DNA from 4 places in the Streptomyces sp. NBC_00483 genome. Region 1 is predicted to be linked to each of the others. Evidence: riboswitches for the same ligand, from Rfam matches in the RefSeq annotation. Region 1 holds a riboswitch; each other region holds the start of a gene.
What was found. A riboswitch is a leader RNA that binds a small molecule or an ion and turns the genes downstream of it on or off. The one in region 1 is predicted to bind cobalamin.
Positions count from the first base shown of each region.

Region 2: it holds a riboswitch for cobalamin, as region 1 does, so the genes downstream of both, OHA73_RS28280 (ribonucleoside-diphosphate reductase subunit alpha) here and OHA73_RS02815 ((2Fe-2S) ferredoxin domain-containing protein) in region 1, are expected to answer to the same signal.
Region 3: it holds a riboswitch for cobalamin, as region 1 does, so the genes downstream of both, OHA73_RS02010 (ABC transporter substrate-binding protein) here and OHA73_RS02815 ((2Fe-2S) ferredoxin domain-containing protein) in region 1, are expected to answer to the same signal.
Region 4: it holds a riboswitch for cobalamin, as region 1 does, so the genes downstream of both, OHA73_RS12385 (cobalamin biosynthesis protein) here and OHA73_RS02815 ((2Fe-2S) ferredoxin domain-containing protein) in region 1, are expected to answer to the same signal.

Region 1 is NZ_CP107880.1:673,850-678,054, reverse strand. It holds gene metE (5-methyltetrahydropteroyltriglutamate--homocysteine S-methyltransferase) at 1-1,369, opposite strand, end outside; cobalamin riboswitch at 1,547-1,744, opposite strand; cobalamin riboswitch at 1,852-1,974, shown strand; gene OHA73_RS02815 ((2Fe-2S) ferredoxin domain-containing protein) at 2,036-2,422, shown strand; gene OHA73_RS02810 ((2Fe-2S)-binding protein) at 2,419-3,093, shown strand; gene OHA73_RS02805 (amidohydrolase family protein) at 3,270-4,205, shown strand, end outside.
Region 2 is NZ_CP107880.1:6,273,130-6,277,334, reverse strand. It holds gene OHA73_RS28295 (DUF3311 domain-containing protein) at 1-221, shown strand, start outside; gene mctP (monocarboxylate uptake permease MctP) at 218-1,846, shown strand; gene OHA73_RS28285 (GNAT family N-acetyltransferase) at 1,950-2,462, shown strand; cobalamin riboswitch at 2,526-2,656, shown strand; gene OHA73_RS28280 (ribonucleoside-diphosphate reductase subunit alpha) at 2,784-4,205, shown strand, end outside.
Region 3 is NZ_CP107880.1:417,342-421,546, forward strand. It holds gene OHA73_RS02005 (hypothetical protein) at 1-1,500, shown strand, start outside; cobalamin riboswitch at 1,553-1,742, shown strand; gene OHA73_RS02010 (ABC transporter substrate-binding protein) at 1,779-2,834, shown strand; gene OHA73_RS02015 (FecCD family ABC transporter permease) at 2,861-3,907, shown strand; gene OHA73_RS02020 (ABC transporter ATP-binding protein) at 3,904-4,205, shown strand, end outside.
Region 4 is NZ_CP107880.1:2,809,980-2,814,184, forward strand. It holds gene OHA73_RS12370 (lysozyme) at 1-253, shown strand, start outside; gene OHA73_RS12375 (inorganic phosphate transporter) at 459-1,733, shown strand; gene OHA73_RS12380 (hypothetical protein) at 1,756-1,977, shown strand; cobalamin riboswitch at 2,055-2,196, shown strand; gene OHA73_RS12385 (cobalamin biosynthesis protein) at 2,234-3,214, shown strand; gene OHA73_RS12390 (cobyric acid synthase) at 3,211-4,205, shown strand, end outside.

The sequences.
Region 1 (4,205 bases):
CGCCGGTCTGCGGGAACGAGCCGATGGTCGTGGTCGGCAGCAGCGGCAGGTTCAGGAGGGCGCGCTGGGCGGCGGTCCGCTCGGCGTACGGCTGCGAGCGGCGCCCGTCGTCCTCGGTGACGGCGGCGGCGCGGCTCCGCACCGCCGGATCGCGCGTGATGGGCGAGGTGGCGCGGGAGTTCAACGCGGCACGGTTGGCCGCGAGTTCGGCCGCGACCACGCCGGTTCCCCGGGTCAGGCCCTTGGCGAGAGTGGCGACCTCGGTGGTCTTCTGGCGGGCGAAGGCGAGCCAGCGCCGGATCTGCGGCTCGATGTCCCGCTCCACGGACGCGTCCAGGGGGACGTGCAGCAGCGAGCAGGAAGCGGCCACGTCGACGCGCTCGGCGAGCCCGAGCAGGGTGCCGAGCGTGGCGAGGGACCGCTCCAGGTCGTTGACCCAGACGTTGCGGCCGTCCACCACACCGGCGACGAGACGCTTGCCGGGCAGGCCGCCGACGGCGGCGAGTTCGTCGAGGTTGGCGGCGGCGGAGCCGGTGAAGTCGAGGGCGAGGCCGTCGACGGGGGCCTTGGCGAGCACCGGCAGGGCCTCGCCGAGCCGGTCGAAGTACGAGGCGACCAGGAGCTTCGGTCGGTCGAGGAGGGCGCCGAGGTCACGGTAGGCGCGGGCGGCGGCGTTCAACTCGGCCGGGGTGCGGTCCTGCACCAGCGCGGGCTCGTCGAGCTGCACCCAGGCGGCCCCCGAGGTGCGCAGGTCGGTGAGAACCTCGGCGTAGACGGGCAGCAGCCGGTCCAGCAGGGTGAGCGGATCGAAGTCGTCGGCCACGCCCGGAGCGGGCTTCGACAGCAGGAGATAGGTGACCGGTCCGACCAGCACAGGACGGCCGTCCAGACCGAGAGCGAGGGCTTCTCGCAGCTCTGCGACCTGCTTGCCGGAATCGGCGGAGAACACTGTGTCCGGCCCCAACTCCGGGACCAAATAGTGGTAGTTGGTGTCGAACCACTTGGTCATCTCCAGCGGAGCGGCATCCTGGGTGCCGCGGGCCATGGCGAAATACCCGTCCAGGGCGTCCGCCGCGACGGCGGCCCGGTGGCGCTCGGGCACCGCCCCGACCATCACGGTCGTGTCCAGGACGTGGTCGTAGTACGAGAAGTCGCCGGTCGGCACCTCGTCGATGCCGGACGCGGCCAGGTCCTGCCAGGCGGTGCGGCGCAGTTCGGCGGCGGTGGAGTGGAGGGCGTCGGCGTCGACGCGGCCCTTCCAGTAGCCCTCGATCGCCTTCTTCAGTTCCCGGTTCGGGCCCTGGCGGGGGTAGCCGTACACGGTGGCCCGTGCGGCTGCGGTCTTTGTGGTCGCGGTCCTGGTGGTCACGGAAATCTCCTTCGAGAGACGTATCCCTGAGATCCCGGAGGACTTCTGCGGCATGAAGGAGTGACACCACCGTGGCGGCGACCGCGCGCCGCGAGGCACGGGCTTTCGCCGGTATGTGTACGCCGACCCGCCCTCGAGGTCACCGAGATCTCCGCGCACGAGTCGTCCGTGCGCGGGCAGTCGGCAGGTCTTCGGACTCGCGGGCACGCCCACCCGAAAGGGCGGACACCTAGTGACCGTCGCTTCCCAAACCCCTCTTCCGGAGTCCAGTGCGTATGACGGCGGTCGTTCCCACTCACCGCTGCGGGGCAGTCCCGGATTCCCACCGGGTTCCCTCTTGCGACGCCCCGTCTGGCGGGCGGGGCGAACCAGCTGCGTCGTTCACCCTACGGGTCCGCGCCCGGCAGGCGCTACAACGTCCGGCCCGTCGGCCGCTCCGCGCCGGATGGCATGATGACCGTGAACACGGGCGACGGCGGCCCGAGGAAACCGGTGCGAATCCGGTGCGGTACCGCCACTGTGATCGGCGAGCGGATCCCGGAGAGCCACTGCCCCGCGAGGGCGGGAAGGCCGGGACGAGCACGGACCCGAGAGCCAGGAGACTCACGCCGTCGCCACCTCGAAGCAACCCGGGGCGGAACTCCCCGGCGAGAGGGAGGAAACGGCATGCCCGAACGGCTCGCCGAAGTACCGGCACCCGCGGCGGACCGGGCGGTTCCGTGCCGCGTGGTGGTGTGCCGCGACTGCTGTTGCGGCACGGTCAAGGTCACAGGGGATCACGCGGCGCAGACGGCGCGACTGCGCCAGATTGCCCCGACGCGGATCTCCGAGTGCCTGGACGTCTGCGAACAGGCCAACGTGATCGTCGTACAGCCCTCCGCCGCCGGGCGGGCGGCCGGAGCGCGGCCGGTGTGGCACGGTCTGGTCAACGACCGTGACGCCACCGAGGACATAGCGGACTGGGTGCGGGCCGGCGGACCGGGTGTGGCGCCCCGCCCCGAGATCCTGGACCTCTACCTCATCGACGCGCCGGGCAGGGCCAAGACCTCATGAAGTCGACCGACGTGACGCCGGAACAGGTCACCGAGGCGCTGCGCGACGTGTCGAGAATCGGCGGATTCTTCGCCCTCGACACGGACTGGAGACGGCCGTCCGACGCACGGCTCGCGCGCGCCAGTTTCGGCGAACGCGCCCAGGCGGTCAACGACCGCTACAACACGCCCGAACCCCGCATCGGCGTCTCCATCGCACACCTGGGTCTTGCGGCCCGCCTTTGGTCACCGGTCCTCGCCTGCACGCTCGTCCACGGGATCGTGCCGACGATGACCACGGTGGAGTGGTCGGGCGAGGGCTCGGCTCTCCGGCTGCCCCGGCCCGAGGGCCGACGCGCGGCAGAGTTCCCGTCACTCGCCGACGCGGTCCACTCGGAGGTGGACGGCGTCCTGGCGGCGGTCGAGAGCGGCTTCACCACCAAGGTGGCGCCGCGCCTGCTGGCCGGCAATTCCGCGTCGGCGCTCGTCGGATCGGCGGCGCAACTACTCAGGTCCCGGCCCGAGTTGCGCACGGATCTCACCCGCCTGACGCACGAACTGCTGGAGACGGGCCGACTGCGGGGCACGGGCCGGATCACCGGAGCCGATCTCGCGTTCCGGCGGCGCAGCTGCTGCCTCTTCTACCGCGCTCCTGGCGGCGGCAAGTGCGGAGACTGCTGTTTGGCGCGCTGACGGGACGGCGATGGTGCGCTGATGGTGCGGCGATGACGACAAGACACACAAGACACATCAGCGCCGGGGGGACCGACATCCACCAACTCCTCGCTCTGTCTGATGTCCTGTCTGATGTTCTGCCTCCAGTACCTCCAGTAGCCGACGTCCTCGCACGCGAAAGAGAGCCGCGCCTCATGTTGATCACCGCCGCGCAAGTACTGGCCGGACCCGATCGTGACGCTGTCGCCGACGGCGCGGTGCTCGTACGCGAGGGCGTCATCGCCTGCGCCGGCCCGCGCGAAGAGGTCGAGCGCCAGGCGCGGCCCGACGATCCTCGGCTCGCCTTTCCTGCCGGGACCGTGCTCCCGGGCCTGATCGATGCCCACGTGCACCTCTGCTTCGACGCGGGCCCCGACCCCGTCGCCACGCTCCAGGAACAGGGCGACGAGGCGCTGTTCGCCGCCATGACCGGTCGAGCGCAGCAGCTGCTGAACGTCGGCGTCACGACGGTCCGTGATCTCGGTGACCGGGGCGGCCTCGCGGTGCGTCTCGCCCGGGGCATCAGGGAGGGCTCGGTCGTCGGCCCGCGTGTCGTCCCGGCGACGGTGCCCGTCACTCCGCCCGGTGGCCATTGCTGGTTCCTCGGCGGTGAGGTCTCCGGCCCCGATGAGATCCGGCGTCTGGTGCGGCGCAACGTGGAGGCGGGCGCCCAGGTCATCAAGGTCATGGAGACGGGCGGCGGGCTCACCAAAGGTGGGGCCAAGAGCTGGGAAACCCAGTTCTCCGAGGAGGAGTTGGCGGCGCTCGTCGACGAGGCACACCGCGCCGGACTGCCGGTCGCCGCGCACGCGCACGGCGCGGACGGTATCGCCGCAGCGGCCGCGGCGGGGGTCGACAGCATCGAGCACTGCACGTGGATGACGGCCGACGGATTCGAGGTCCGCCAGGACGTGCTCGACCAGATCGTCCAGCGGAACATCTACGTCTGCCCCACGGTCAGCCCGAACTGGCGGATGCTGCCGAAGTTCTTCGGCGCCGAGCGCGCCGAGGCCATGTTCGGCGCGGTGCGTCGGATGGCCGAGGCCGGTGCGCGGCTGATCGCGGGCACCGACGCGGGCGTCCAGCGCGCC
Region 2 (4,205 bases), 5.6 Mb from region 1:
GCGTGATCATTGCACTGTGTCTGGTCGCACCGTTCGTCGCGATGCTCTGGGTCAGCTCCTACGCCAAGATCGAACCGACGCTCATCGGCGTCCCGTTCTTCTACTGGTACCAGATGCTCTGGGTGCTCATCTCGACCGCGCTCACGATGACCGCGTACAAGCTGTGGCAGCGCGATCAGCGTGCCCGTAAGTCTGCTCAGTCGGCTGGAGGCCAGGCGTGAACGGCGGCGTCAACGGTGTCGCGCTCACCGTCTTCATCATCTTCTTCGTGGCCGTCACGGTCATGGGCTTCCTCGCCGCGCGCTGGCGGAAGGCCGAGAACGAAGCATCGCTCGACGAATGGGGCCTGGGCGGCCGCTCGTTCGGCACCTGGGTCACCTGGTTCCTGCTGGGCGGCGACCTCTACACGGCGTACACCTTCGTCGCCGTCCCCGCGGCGATCTACGCGGCCGGCGCCTCCGGCTTCTTCGCGGTGCCGTACACGATCCTGGTGTACCCGCTGATCTTCACCTTCCTGCCGCGCCTGTGGTCGGTCTCGCACAAGCACGGGTACGTGACCACGTCCGACTTCGTGCGCGGCCGCTTCGGCTCGAAGGGCCTCTCGCTCGCGGTCGCGATCACCGGCATCCTCGCCACGATGCCGTACATCGCGCTCCAACTGGTGGGCATCCAGGCGGTCCTTGACGTGATGGGCGTCGGCGGCGGCGAGAACACCAACTGGTTCGTCAAGGACCTGCCACTGCTGCTCGCCTTCGGCGTGCTCGCCGCGTACACGTACTCCTCGGGCCTGCGGGCGCCCGCGCTGATCGCGTTCGTCAAGGACGGCCTGATCTACCTCGTGATCGCGGTCGCCATCATCTACATCCCGATCAAGCTCGGCGGGTTCGAGCACATCTTCTCGGCGGCGAACGACAAGTTCGACGCGGCCAACGAAGCCGCCGGCAAACCGGTCGCCGGGCTCGCACCGGGATCCGGCGGTACGTGGACGTACGCGACGCTCGCGCTCGGTTCCGCCCTGGCGCTGTTCATGTACCCGCACTCGATCACGGCGACCCTGTCCTCCAAGAGCCGCAACGTGATCCGCCGCAACACCACGATCCTGCCGCTGTACTCGCTGATGCTGGGCCTGCTCGGGCTGCTCGGGTTCATGGCGATCGCGGCCGGGATCAAGGTGCAGAACGGGCAGTTGGCGATTCCGCAGCTGTTCGAGGACATGTTCCCCGACTGGTTCACGGGCGTCGCGTTCGCCGCCATCGGCATCGGCGCGCTGGTCCCCGCGGCCATCATGTCCATCGCCGCGGCGAACCTGTTCACGCGCAACATCTACAAGGACTTCATCAAGCCGGACGCGACGCCCGAGCAGGAGACCAAGGTCTCCAAGCTGGTCTCGCTGCTCGTGAAGGTGGGCGCCCTGGCCTTCGTCCTCACCATGGACAAGACCGTCGCGATCAACTTCCAGCTGCTCGGCGGCATCTGGATCCTCCAGACGATGCCGGCCCTGGTCGGCGGCCTGTTCACGCGCTGGTTCCACCGGTGGGCGCTGCTCGCGGGCTGGGCGGTCGGCATGCTGTACGGCACGCTCGCCGCGTACGGCGTCGCGTCGCCGACGCAGGCGCACTTCGGCGGCTCGTCGGCGGAGATCCCCGGCATCGGCGAGATCGGCTACATCGGCCTCACGGCGTTCGTCCTGAACGTCGTCGTGACCGTGGTCGGAACCTTCGTCCTGAAGGCGTTCAACGCCCCGGACGGCGTCGACGAGACGTCCCGCGAGGACTACACGGCCGACGCGGGCGACAAGGGGGTCCAGACCGAACTGCCCACGGTCGGCGCGGGCGCCGGTCACTAGGCACCGCTTGCACGAATGTGTCGGGCCCCTCCACACGGAGGGGCCCGACACATTTTCCGGAAAGCGTTGCGACCACGGCATACGGTCGCGTAACCATGGCGTCGTGATCAGAACTGTGCGCCCCGATGAGTACGCCGCCCTCGGCGAGTTGAGTGCCCGCGCCTACCTGGGCAGTGGCCTCCTCGCGTTCGGCGAGGACGACTGGTACGCCGCCGAACTGCGCGACGTCGAGAAACGCGCCCGGCAGGCCGAGGTGCTCGTCGCCGAGGACCCGGACGGCCGGGTCCTCGGCAGCGTCACCTACGTCTCCTCGCACGACCACCCGTACGCGGAGCTGGCGCGCCCCTCGGAGGCCGAGTTCCGGATGCTGGCCGTCGCCGTCGAGGCGCGCGGGAAGGGCGTCGGCGAGGCGCTCGTACGGGCCGTGATCGACCGGGCCCGCACGGCCGGCAAGTCGGCGGTGGTGCTGTGCACCCAGCCGCTCGCGACCGCCTCGCACCGCCTCTACGAGCGCCTCGGCTTCACCCGGATCCCGGACCGCGACTGGGCCCCGATCCCGGAAGTGATGCTGCGGGCGTACGAGTTGAGGCTGTCGGCAGGGGCTTCGGCGGGCTGAAGGCATGGGCACCCTGGCGCAACGCCGACACAACATATGGGGCTGAAGCGAAAGCCCAACACAACATGTATGCTCGCTCTCGCTGTCACCACAGGGGAATCCGGTGCGAATCCGGAACTGTCCCGCAACGGTGTACGTAGGCGTACAAAAACGCCCGCGTGAGTCCGATGACCTGTCGACGGTACGCCCGAGCCGACCGGCCCGGGCGTCGACGACGTCCGGGCCTCGCGGAAAGGGCCGGTGGACGAGGGCCCGCCTTCGCGCGCCCGCGCTGCCACCTCCTCCCCGCAGGCCTCGAGCCGAGCGAGGGAGAGCCTCCACGTGACCATCGCGCCCGCCGAACCGGTCTCAGCCACCCCCCAGGACGGCCCGGGTGCCGCACTGCTGCGCACCCTGACCGAGCTGACCGCCGACCTCCCCGACGCCGATCCCGGCCGGATCGCGGCCGCCGCGCTGCGCGGCCGTTCGGCGCGGGCCGATGAGGCCGAGCTGCGCGATCTCGCCACCGAGGCCGCGGCCGGTCTGATCTCCGAGGACCCCGCCTACTCCCGGCTCGCCGCCCGACTGCTCACCCGCTCCATCGCCGCGGAGGCCGCCTCGCAGGGCGTCACGTCCTTCACCGGGTCGGTCGAGGTCGGCCACCGCGAGGGCCTGATCGCGGACCGCACGGCCGAGTTCGTACGGGTGCACGCGGCGCGCCTCGACGCGCTGATCGACGTCGCGGGCGACGACCGCTTCGGCTACTTCGGCCTGCGCACGCTGCACAGCCGCTACCTGCTGCGGCACCCGATCACCCGGCACGTCATCGAGACCCCGCAGCACTTCATGCTGCGCGTGGCCTGCGGACTCGCCGAGGACGACAGCGTCCGCGCGCTGGACGAAGTGGCCGCCCTGTACGGCCTGATGAGCCGCCTCGACTACCTGCCCTCCTCCCCCACGCTCTTCAACTCCGGCACCCGCCACCCCCAGATGTCGAGCTGCTACCTGCTCGACTCCCCGCTCGACGAGCTCGACTCGATCTACGACCGGTACCACCAGGTCGCCCGCCTCTCGAAGCACGCGGGTGGCATCGGTCTCTCGTACTCCCGCATCCGCAGCCGCGGTTCGCTGATCCGCGGCACGAACGGGCACTCCAACGGCATCGTCCCGTTCCTGAAGACGCTGGACGCCTCGGTCGCCGCCGTGAACCAGGGAGGCCGCCGCAAAGGCGCCGCCGCGGTCTACCTGGAGACCTGGCACTCCGACATCGAGGAGTTCCTCGAGCTGCGCGACAACACTGGTGAGGACGCGCGCCGCACCCACAACCTGAACCTCGCGCACTGGATCCCGGACGAGTTCATGCGCCGGGTGAACACGGACCAGCCGTGGTCGCTGTTCTCGCCGGCCGACGTGCCCGAGCTCGTCGACCTGTGGGGCGAGGAGTTCGACGCCGCGTACCGCAAGGCCGAGGCCGACGGGAAGGCCCAGCGGACCATCCCGGCCCGCGATCTGTACGGCCGCATGATGCGCACCCTCGCGCAGACCGGCAACGGCTGGCTGACCTTCAAGGACGCCGCCAACCGCACCGCCAACCAGACGGCGGAGCCCGGCCACACGGTCCACTCCTCGAATCTCTGCACGGAGATCCTGGAGGTGACGGACGACGGGGAGACGGCCGTCTGCAACCTGGGGTCGGTGAACCTCGGGTCCTTCGTCGTGGACGGTGGCATCGACTGGGAGCGGCTCGACGAGACGGTCCGCACG
Region 3 (4,205 bases), 260 kb from region 1:
GTCACGGACCGCGTCCAGGGCGCCGCGGCCCAGCTCCGGACGCTCGTCGACGGCGGCACCTGGGACCTGACCGACACCCTCGAGGCGTCCGGCAACGATCTCTCGGGCCTGCACGAGGCGCGCCCGTACACGGCGGTCGGCCTCGGGGTGCTCGAAGTCGTCGCGGCGGTACTGCTGTTGCTGTCCCTCACGGCGCTGTGGCTGCTCGGTCCGCAGCAGCCGGGGCGCCGGCTGATCCTGCTCGGGATTCCCTTGGTGGCGGGCGGGGTGCTCGCCGCGCTGGCCGCCTGGGTGACGCGCCTGGTCACGGACGGGCAGCTCGTGGCGCCTCCCGACTCGTGGCCGCCGAGCCTCACCCGCCTCGTCGACGACGTGCAGCGCGCCGCCGTCGGTCACCTCACCAGCACGGCGCTGTGGGCCGCACTCGTCCCGGTACTCGCCGGAGCGCTGCTCGCCGGGGTCGGCCTACTCGCCCGCTCGGAGCGGGTGGGCCGGGTCCCGCGGGTGGCGCGGGAGCGGCTCGGGTCGCCGCGGCGGGCGGTCGGCCTGGGGTTCGGGGCGACGTGCCTGGCGGTCGCGGGGATGGTGCTGATGCCGCTGGCCGCCTCCCCCGCGGCGGCCCGCGAGTGCGAGGGCAGCACCGAGCTGTGCGACCGCCCCTATGACGAGGTCGCGTATCTGACCTCGCACAATGCGATGTCGACGACCGCCGACCACTTCATCGGGCCGCTGCAGGACCCGCCCATCAGCACGCAGCTGGACCACGGGGTGCGCGCGATGCAGCTGGACACCTACCGCTGGGAGACTCCCGAGGAGATCACCGAGCGTCTGGACAACTCCGACTTCACGGCCGAGCAGCAGGCGCTGGTGAGGTCCGCGGTCAACCGGATCAATCCGCCGCGCAAGGGGCTGTGGCTGTGCCACGCGGTGTGCAGGGCCGGGGCGATCTCCCTGGTGCCGACGCTGCGCGAGATCGGCGACTGGATGAAGGACCACCCGAACGAAGTGGTCACCCTGATCGTCCAGGACGCGATCTCCGCCGAGGACACCCGAAAGGCCTTCCACCAGGCCGGGTTGGACAAGCTGGTCCACCGTCCCGACGCCGATCCGGCGAAGCCCTGGCCGACGCTCGGCGAGATGATCGACAGCGGCCGCCGCCTGGTCGTCTTCGCCGAGAAGGCGGACACCCCGGCCTCCTGGTACCGCAACTTCTACCGCTACGGCATGGAGACGCCGTTCTCCTTCCGCTCCCCGGACCAGATGAGCTGCGTCCCCCACCGCGGCGGCGACGACAAACGGCTGTTCCTCCTCAACCACTTCATCACCAACAACGGCGGCAGCCGCATCGACGCGGGCGAGGTCAACGCCCGCCGCTACGTCCTCGACCGGGCGCACCGCTGCGAACGCGAGCGCGGCAGGCCGGTGAACTTCGTCGCCGTGGACTACGCGACGATCGGGGACGCGCAGGGCGCGGTGGACGCGCTCAACGAGGGCCGCTGACCGGCTCCGGCACCGCCGCCGGGACCACGATCGCCTCCGCGTGATAGTTTCGCCGAGCCAGTCGTACCTTTGTGTGTTTTTCTACGCACACGGGTCAGGGAATCCGGTGCGAACCCGGAACTGACGCGCAGCGGTGAGGGTGACGGGCGGAGCCACTGCCACTGGGTCGGCACATCGACCCGGGAAGGCGCTTCGCGCGGACGACCCCGAGTCCGAAGACCTGCTGGCGGCCTCCAGTGCCGCGTGGCACGGGGGCGGACCGTAGGCCGGCTCCGCGTATGAGCCCTGGACGCGAAGGAACTTCCGTGCTGTTCGCACGTCAACTCCGCCGATGCGCACCCCTGTTGGCGGGCGCCCTGCTGCTCACCGGGTGCGGCACGACCGCCGCCACCGAGGACGGCGCCGACAAGGGCGGCGGTGTCACGCTCGACAACTGCGGCAAGAAGGTGCGGGTCGAGCACGCCCCGCGTCGCGCCGTCGCCCTCGACCAGGGCTCCGCCGAGATCATGCTCTCGCTCGGCCTCGAGGACCGGATGGTCGGCACCGGCACCTGGACCGACCCGGTCCCCAAGGACCTGGCGAAGGCCAACGCGAAGGTGCCGCGCCTGGCCGACCGCTACCCGTCGTTCGAGAAGGTCCTCGGCACCGAACCGGACTTCGCCGCGGCCTCGTTCACGTACACCCTCGGCAAGGGCGGTGTGGCGCCGCGCGAGGAGTTCGAGAAGCTCGGCGTGCCCACGTACCTCTCCCCCAGCGACTGTGCGGGCAAGGACAACGGCGGCGACGGTGACGGGGTGCGGACCAAGGCCCTCGGGCTCGACGTCGTGTACGGCGAGATCCGCGATCTGGCGCGCGTCTTCGACGTCGAGGAGCGCGGCGACAAGCTGATCGACAAGCTCAAGTCACGAGTCCGCACCGCCACTTCGGGGGTCGACGCGCACGGCGTGGACGTCCTGTACTGGTTCGCGAACTCCGACTCGCCCTACATGGCGGGCTGTTGCGGCGCCCCCGGCGTCGTCACCAAGGAGCTCGGGGCGCGCAATGTCTTCGACGACACGCGTGCGGAGTGGCCGCAGGTCAACTGGGAGACGGTCGCGGACCGGGATCCTGACGTGCTGGTGATCGGCGATCTGACGCGCCGCTCGCAGTCGGCGGAGTCGGCCGCACAGAAGATCAAGTTCCTGGAGTCCAACCCGGTCACCAAGCACATGACCGCCGTGAAGAAGAAGCGGTACGTGCGCCTGAGTGGGCAGGCGATGAACCCGACCATCCGCACAGTCGACGGCGTGGAGAAGGTCGCCGCGGGGCTGCGCGAGTTCGGCCTCGCCCAGTGACGGCTCGCACGGTTCCGGCTCCTGCGGTGACGGCGGCGCCCCCGAAGGCTTCTTCGCGGGTCTCTCTTCGCGCCACGCTCGCCTGGGCGGCCGGTATCGCCGCGCTGTGCGCCTCCGTCGCCTTCGCCATCACCCTCGGTCCCGCGCAGATCCAGGTCGGTGACGTGTGGGCTGCGGTGGGCGACCGGATGGGTCTGGCGACCTCGGATCTCTCGCCGATCCGGGACGGCATCGTATGGAATCTGCGGCTGCCGCGGACGCTGCTCGCGGCGGTGTGCGGGGCGGGGCTCGCGGTGTGCGGCACGGTGCTTCAGGCGCTGCTGCGCAATCCGCTGGCCGATCCGTTCGTGCTCGGCGTCTCGTCGGGCGCTTCGACCGGGGCCGTGCTCGTCGTGGTGCTCGGGCTCGGCGGGGGCGCCGTCTCGGTGTCCGGTGGCGCGTTCGTCGGCGCCGTCTGTTCGTTCGCGCTGGTCCTGGTACTCAGTCACACGCTGGGCGGCAGCACGGACCGGGTGGTGCTGTGCGGGGTCGCCGCGATGCAGCTGTTCTCGGCGCTGACCTCGTTCGTCGTACTGACTTCTGCGGACGCGGAGACGACGCGCGGCGTGCTGTTCTGGCTGCTCGGCTCGCTCAGCGGAGTCGGCTGGACCGAGGTGTGGATGTGCCTGGCCGTGCTCGCCGTCACGCTCGTGGTGTGCCTGGCCTACGGGCGCACCCTCGACGCGTTCGCCTTCGGCGCGGAGGCGGCGGCCTCTCTCGGCGTGCGGGTGGCCCGCACCCGGATCGTGCTGCTGTGCGTGACGGCACTCCTTACGGCGGCCCTGGTCAGCGCGGCGGGGGCGATCGGCTTCGTCGGCCTGGTGCTGCCGCACGCGGCGCGCGCCCTGGTCGGTCCGGGGCACACCCGGCTGCTGCCGGTGACGGCGCTCGCGGGAGCGGTGTTCCTGGTGTGGGTGGACACGGTGGCGCGGACGGTCCTCGAACCTCAGGAGGTTCCGGTGGGTGTGGTGACCTCGTTGATCGGTGTGCCGGCGTTCGTGCTGGTGCTGTACCGCGGGCGGGGTGTGCGGTGACGGCGGGGCTGCGCGCGGAGCGCGTGTCGTGGTCGCCGGGTGGCGCGCTGGTGCTCGACGGGGTGTCGGTGGCGCCGGAGCCCGGGACCGTCACCGGCGTCCTCGGCCCCAACGGCTCGGGCAAGTCGACCCTGTTGCGCCTGCTGTCCGGGGTGCTCGCCCCGGCCAGCGGCGTCGTCACGCTCGACGGTGACCCGCTCGCCTCGGTGGGCCGCAGGCAGGCCGCGCGGCGCATCGCCATGGTGCAGCAACAGTCCGACGCCCAGGTCGAGTTGACCGTCGCCGACGTCGTACGCCT
Region 4 (4,205 bases), 2.1 Mb from region 1:
CGTCCGCAGCACCGGGCGCCGTCCGGTCATCTACACCAACGCGCGATGGTGGAAGCAGTGCACCGGCAACAGCCGGGCCTTCGCCGCCAACCACGCGTTGTGGCTCGCCCGGTACGACGAGCGCGCCGGCTCACTACCGGCAGGCTGGACCTACTGGACGTTCTGGCAGTACGCCGACAGCGGCCGGCTGCCGGGTGACCAGAATCTCTTCAACGGCTCGATGGCCCAGCTCAAGCGGTTCGCGAAGGGGTAGTCGAAAGGCCCGGCCGAAGGTCCCCGGAGCCCTTGGTTCCGGGGCCGTGGCGACCTCGAACCGGAACCGGCGGCGCCGCCTCGTGACAAGCCGAGCAGAGCCCCTCCGGATCGGGTCACCGGGGCGCCCGGCCCAGTTCATCTTCCGTTCACTCGGGCTCTTTACGTTCCAAAGAACCACTGACGTCCAACCGAAGCCTGGGTAAATGGAACACATCACGCTGCTCCTAGCGATCGTGATCGTTACCGCGCTGGTCTTTGATTTCACCAACGGTTTCCACGACACCGCCAACGCGATGGCGACGACCATCTCGACTGGCGCTCTCAAGCCGAAGACGGCGGTGGCCATGTCCGCCGTGCTGAACCTCGTCGGAGCGTTCCTCTCCGTCGAAGTCGCGAAGACGATCTCCGGCGGCATCATCAATGAGGACGGCCTCAAGACAGAGGTCATCTTCGCGGCGCTGGTAGGCGCCATCCTCTGGAATCTGCTGACCTGGCTGCTCGGCCTGCCGTCCAGCTCCTCGCACGCCCTGTTCGGTGGCCTCATCGGCGCCGCGGTCATGTCGATGGGCTGGTCCTCGGTCAACGGCGGCACGGTCGTCACCAAGGTGCTGCTGCCCGCGGTGGCCGCGCCGCTCGTCGCCGGCATCGCCTCGATGCTGGCCACCCGCCTCACGTACCGGATCAGCAAGAAGACCGACCAGAAGGCGACCGCCAAGGGCTACCGCGCCGGGCAGATCGCCTCCGCAGGTCTCGTCTCCCTCGCGCACGGCACGAACGACGCGCAGAAGACGATGGGCATCATCACCCTCGCCCTGATCACCGGCGGTGTGCTCGGGCACGACGCCGACCCGCCGCTGTGGGTCATCGTCTCGGCCGGTATGGCCATCGCGCTCGGCACCTATCTGGGCGGCTGGCGCATCATCCGCACCATGGGCAAGGGCCTCACCGAGCTCGCGCCGCAGCAGGGCTTCGCGGCGCAGACCAGTGCGGCGACCGCGATCCTCGCCTCCTCCCACCTGGGCTTCTCCCTCTCCACCACGCAGGTCTGTTCCGGCGGTGTGATGGGTGCGGGCCTCGGCCGCAAGGGCGGCGTCGTCCACTGGTCCACCGCCACCCGGATGTTCGTGGCGTGGGGTCTGACCCTGCCGGCCGCGGGCCTCGTGGGCGCGGGCGCCGAGTTCCTGACCAAGCAGGGCCCGTGGGGCATCGGCCTCACCGCCGCGCTGCTCGTGACCGGCTCGGCGATCATCTGGAAGCTGTCGCGCCGCAACTCCATCGACCACACCAACGTCACGGCGGACGAGCCGCACACCGCCCCCGCGCAGGAGGCCCCGGGTGTCGTGACGACCGCGATCGCCTCGGTCTCCCCGCCGCCGGTGGGCACGGTCGAGACGGTCGAGCCGGAGGCGAAAATACCCGCCCAGCCGAAGGCCGGTGCGGTGAGCGACCCCGCGCGCCCCGCCGGCGTCACGCTGTAGCGCAGAAGGAAGCAGGACAGGAATGAAGATCGACTGGGCGGCCCTCGGCTCCGTCTTCGGTGTCTCTCTCGTCATCACCGTGGCCCTCGTCGGCCTGTTCACCCTCGGCATCGTGGGCCTCTCCAAGCGGGAGTCGGCGGCGCGTGACGGTGGCTCGGCGGCGGTCGCGACGTCCGGGGCGTATGCCTGCTTCGCACTGTGCGCGGCGGCCGTGGCCTACGGGATCTATCTGATCGTGGCCTGATACGCAGTCATACGTGAGCGGGGTGCGGGACGCGACGTCCCGCACCCCGCTTGCGTGATCAACAGCAAGTTGACGTGCCAACTCGGAGCGTGGTGGACTTCCCCCGCCATATACGGCAGCAGTTGAGGAAGCCGGTGCGAATCCGGCGCGGTCCCGCCACTGTGAACCCCCTTCTTCAAAGGGGTGAGCCAGGAACTCTTGCTGCCGGTCTCGTCGAACCAGGGCGTGGACACCCTGAGTGAGGACACCTACCGCCATGCTCGCCCCGCGCGGCACTTGGCGGCACGAGCGCGTGTATGCGTGCGGTGCCGCCGCCGGAATCTTCACCGACCTTCTTCTCGGCGATCCGCGCCGTGGGCACCCCGTCGCCGGATTCGGACGCGCCGCCGCGGCCGTCGAGCGCGGGCTCTGGCGGGACCACCGTGGCGTGGGCGCCCTGCACACCGTGGTGTGTGCCGGTGGCGCCGCCGGTGTCGCGGCCCTCGCGTCCCGTCTCGTACGTCGCTCCCCCGTCGCCTCCGTCGCGTTGACGGCCGCAGCCACCTGGGCCGTCGTCGGCGGCACCTCGCTGGGCCGGGAGGCACGCGGCGTAGGGGCCGCCCTTGAGGCCGGGGACGTGGAGCGCGCGCGGGAGCTGCTGCCCCGACTGTGCGGCCGTGATCCGCAGGGGCTCGACGCCGACGGGATCGCCCGCGGCGTCGTCGAATCCGTCGCCGAGAACACCTCCGACGCCGTCGTGGGCGCGCTCGTGTGGGGCGCGCTCGGCGGGGTGCCGGGCCTGGTCGCCTTCCGCGCCGTGAACACGCTCGACGCGATGGTCGGGCACAAGTCCGTGAAGTACCGGCGGTTCGGCTGGGCCTCGGCCCGCCTCGACGACGTGGCCGGCTGGCCGGGGGCACGCCTCACCGGCGCCCTCGCGGTCCTCGCCGGTGGCCGCCCCCGGCAGGCGCTGGACGCGTGGCGGGCTGACGCGCGGCGCCACCCCAGTCCGAACGCCGGCGTCGTCGAGTCCTCCTTCGCGGGGGCGCTCGGGGTGCGGCTCGGCGGGACCTTGGCGTACGGCGGCCGGGTCGAGCACCGGCCGGTGCTGAACGCGCCGGGGCGCGCGGTCGAGGTGCGTGATGTGGATCGGGCCGTGCGCTTGTCGCGGCGGGTGTCTCTGTTGGCGTTGGGAGTCTGTGTGGGTGCGCGAGTCTTTGTGGGTGCGCGACGGATACGAGCGCGGGGGCGGCGATGACGGGCGGAGGGCTGCTCGTCGCGGGGACCACCTCCGACGCGGGCAAGAGTGTCGTCACCGCCGGGATCTGCCGGTGGCTGGCGCGCCAGGGCGTGAAGGTCGCGCCGTTCAAGGGGCAGAACATGTCCCTGAACTCGTTCGTGACCAGGGAGGGCGCCGAGATCGGCCGGGCGCAGGCCATGCAGGCTCAGGCCGCGCGGGCCGAGCCGAGCGCGCTGATGAATCCGGTGCTGCTCAAGCCCGGCAGTGACCGCAGCAGCCAGGTCGTGCTCATGGGGAAGCCTGTGGGCGAGCTGAGTGCGCGCGGGTTCTTCGGGGGGTCTGGGGGGTCGTCCCCCGGGGAAAGGCTGCACGGGGGGCGGCAGGCGGCGCTGCTCGACACCGTGGTGGGGTGCCTGGAGGAGCTGCGGGCCACCCATGACGCCGTGATCTGTGAGGGCGCCGGGTCGCCCGCCGAGATCAATCTGCGGCGGACCGACATCGTGAACATGGGGCTTGCGCGGGCGGCGCGGCTGCCGGTGCTTGTCGTGGGGGACATCGACCGGGGCGGGGTGTTCGCGTCCTTCTTCGGGACGACTGCGCTGCTGGCGCCTGAGGACCAGGAGCTCCTTGCCGGGTATCTGGTGAACAAGTTCCGGGGTGACGTGAGCCTGCTGGAGCCGGGGCTCGACATGCTCAAGTCCCTTACGGGGCGCGACACTTACGGCGTGCTTCCGTTCCAGCACGGGCTCGGGATCGACGAGGAGGACGGGCTCCGGGTGTCCCTGCGGGGGGCCGTACGGGAGTCGGTCGTGGCGCCGCCCGTGGGCGAGGACGTGCTGCGGGTCGCCGTGTGTGCGGTGCCGCTGATGTCGAACTTCACCGATGTGGACGCGCTGGCCGCCGAGCCCGGTGTCGTCGTGCGGTTCGTGGACCGGGCCGAGGAGCTCGTCGACGCGGATCTGGTCGTGGTGCCGGGGACGCGGGGGACGGTGCGGGCGCTGGAGTGGTT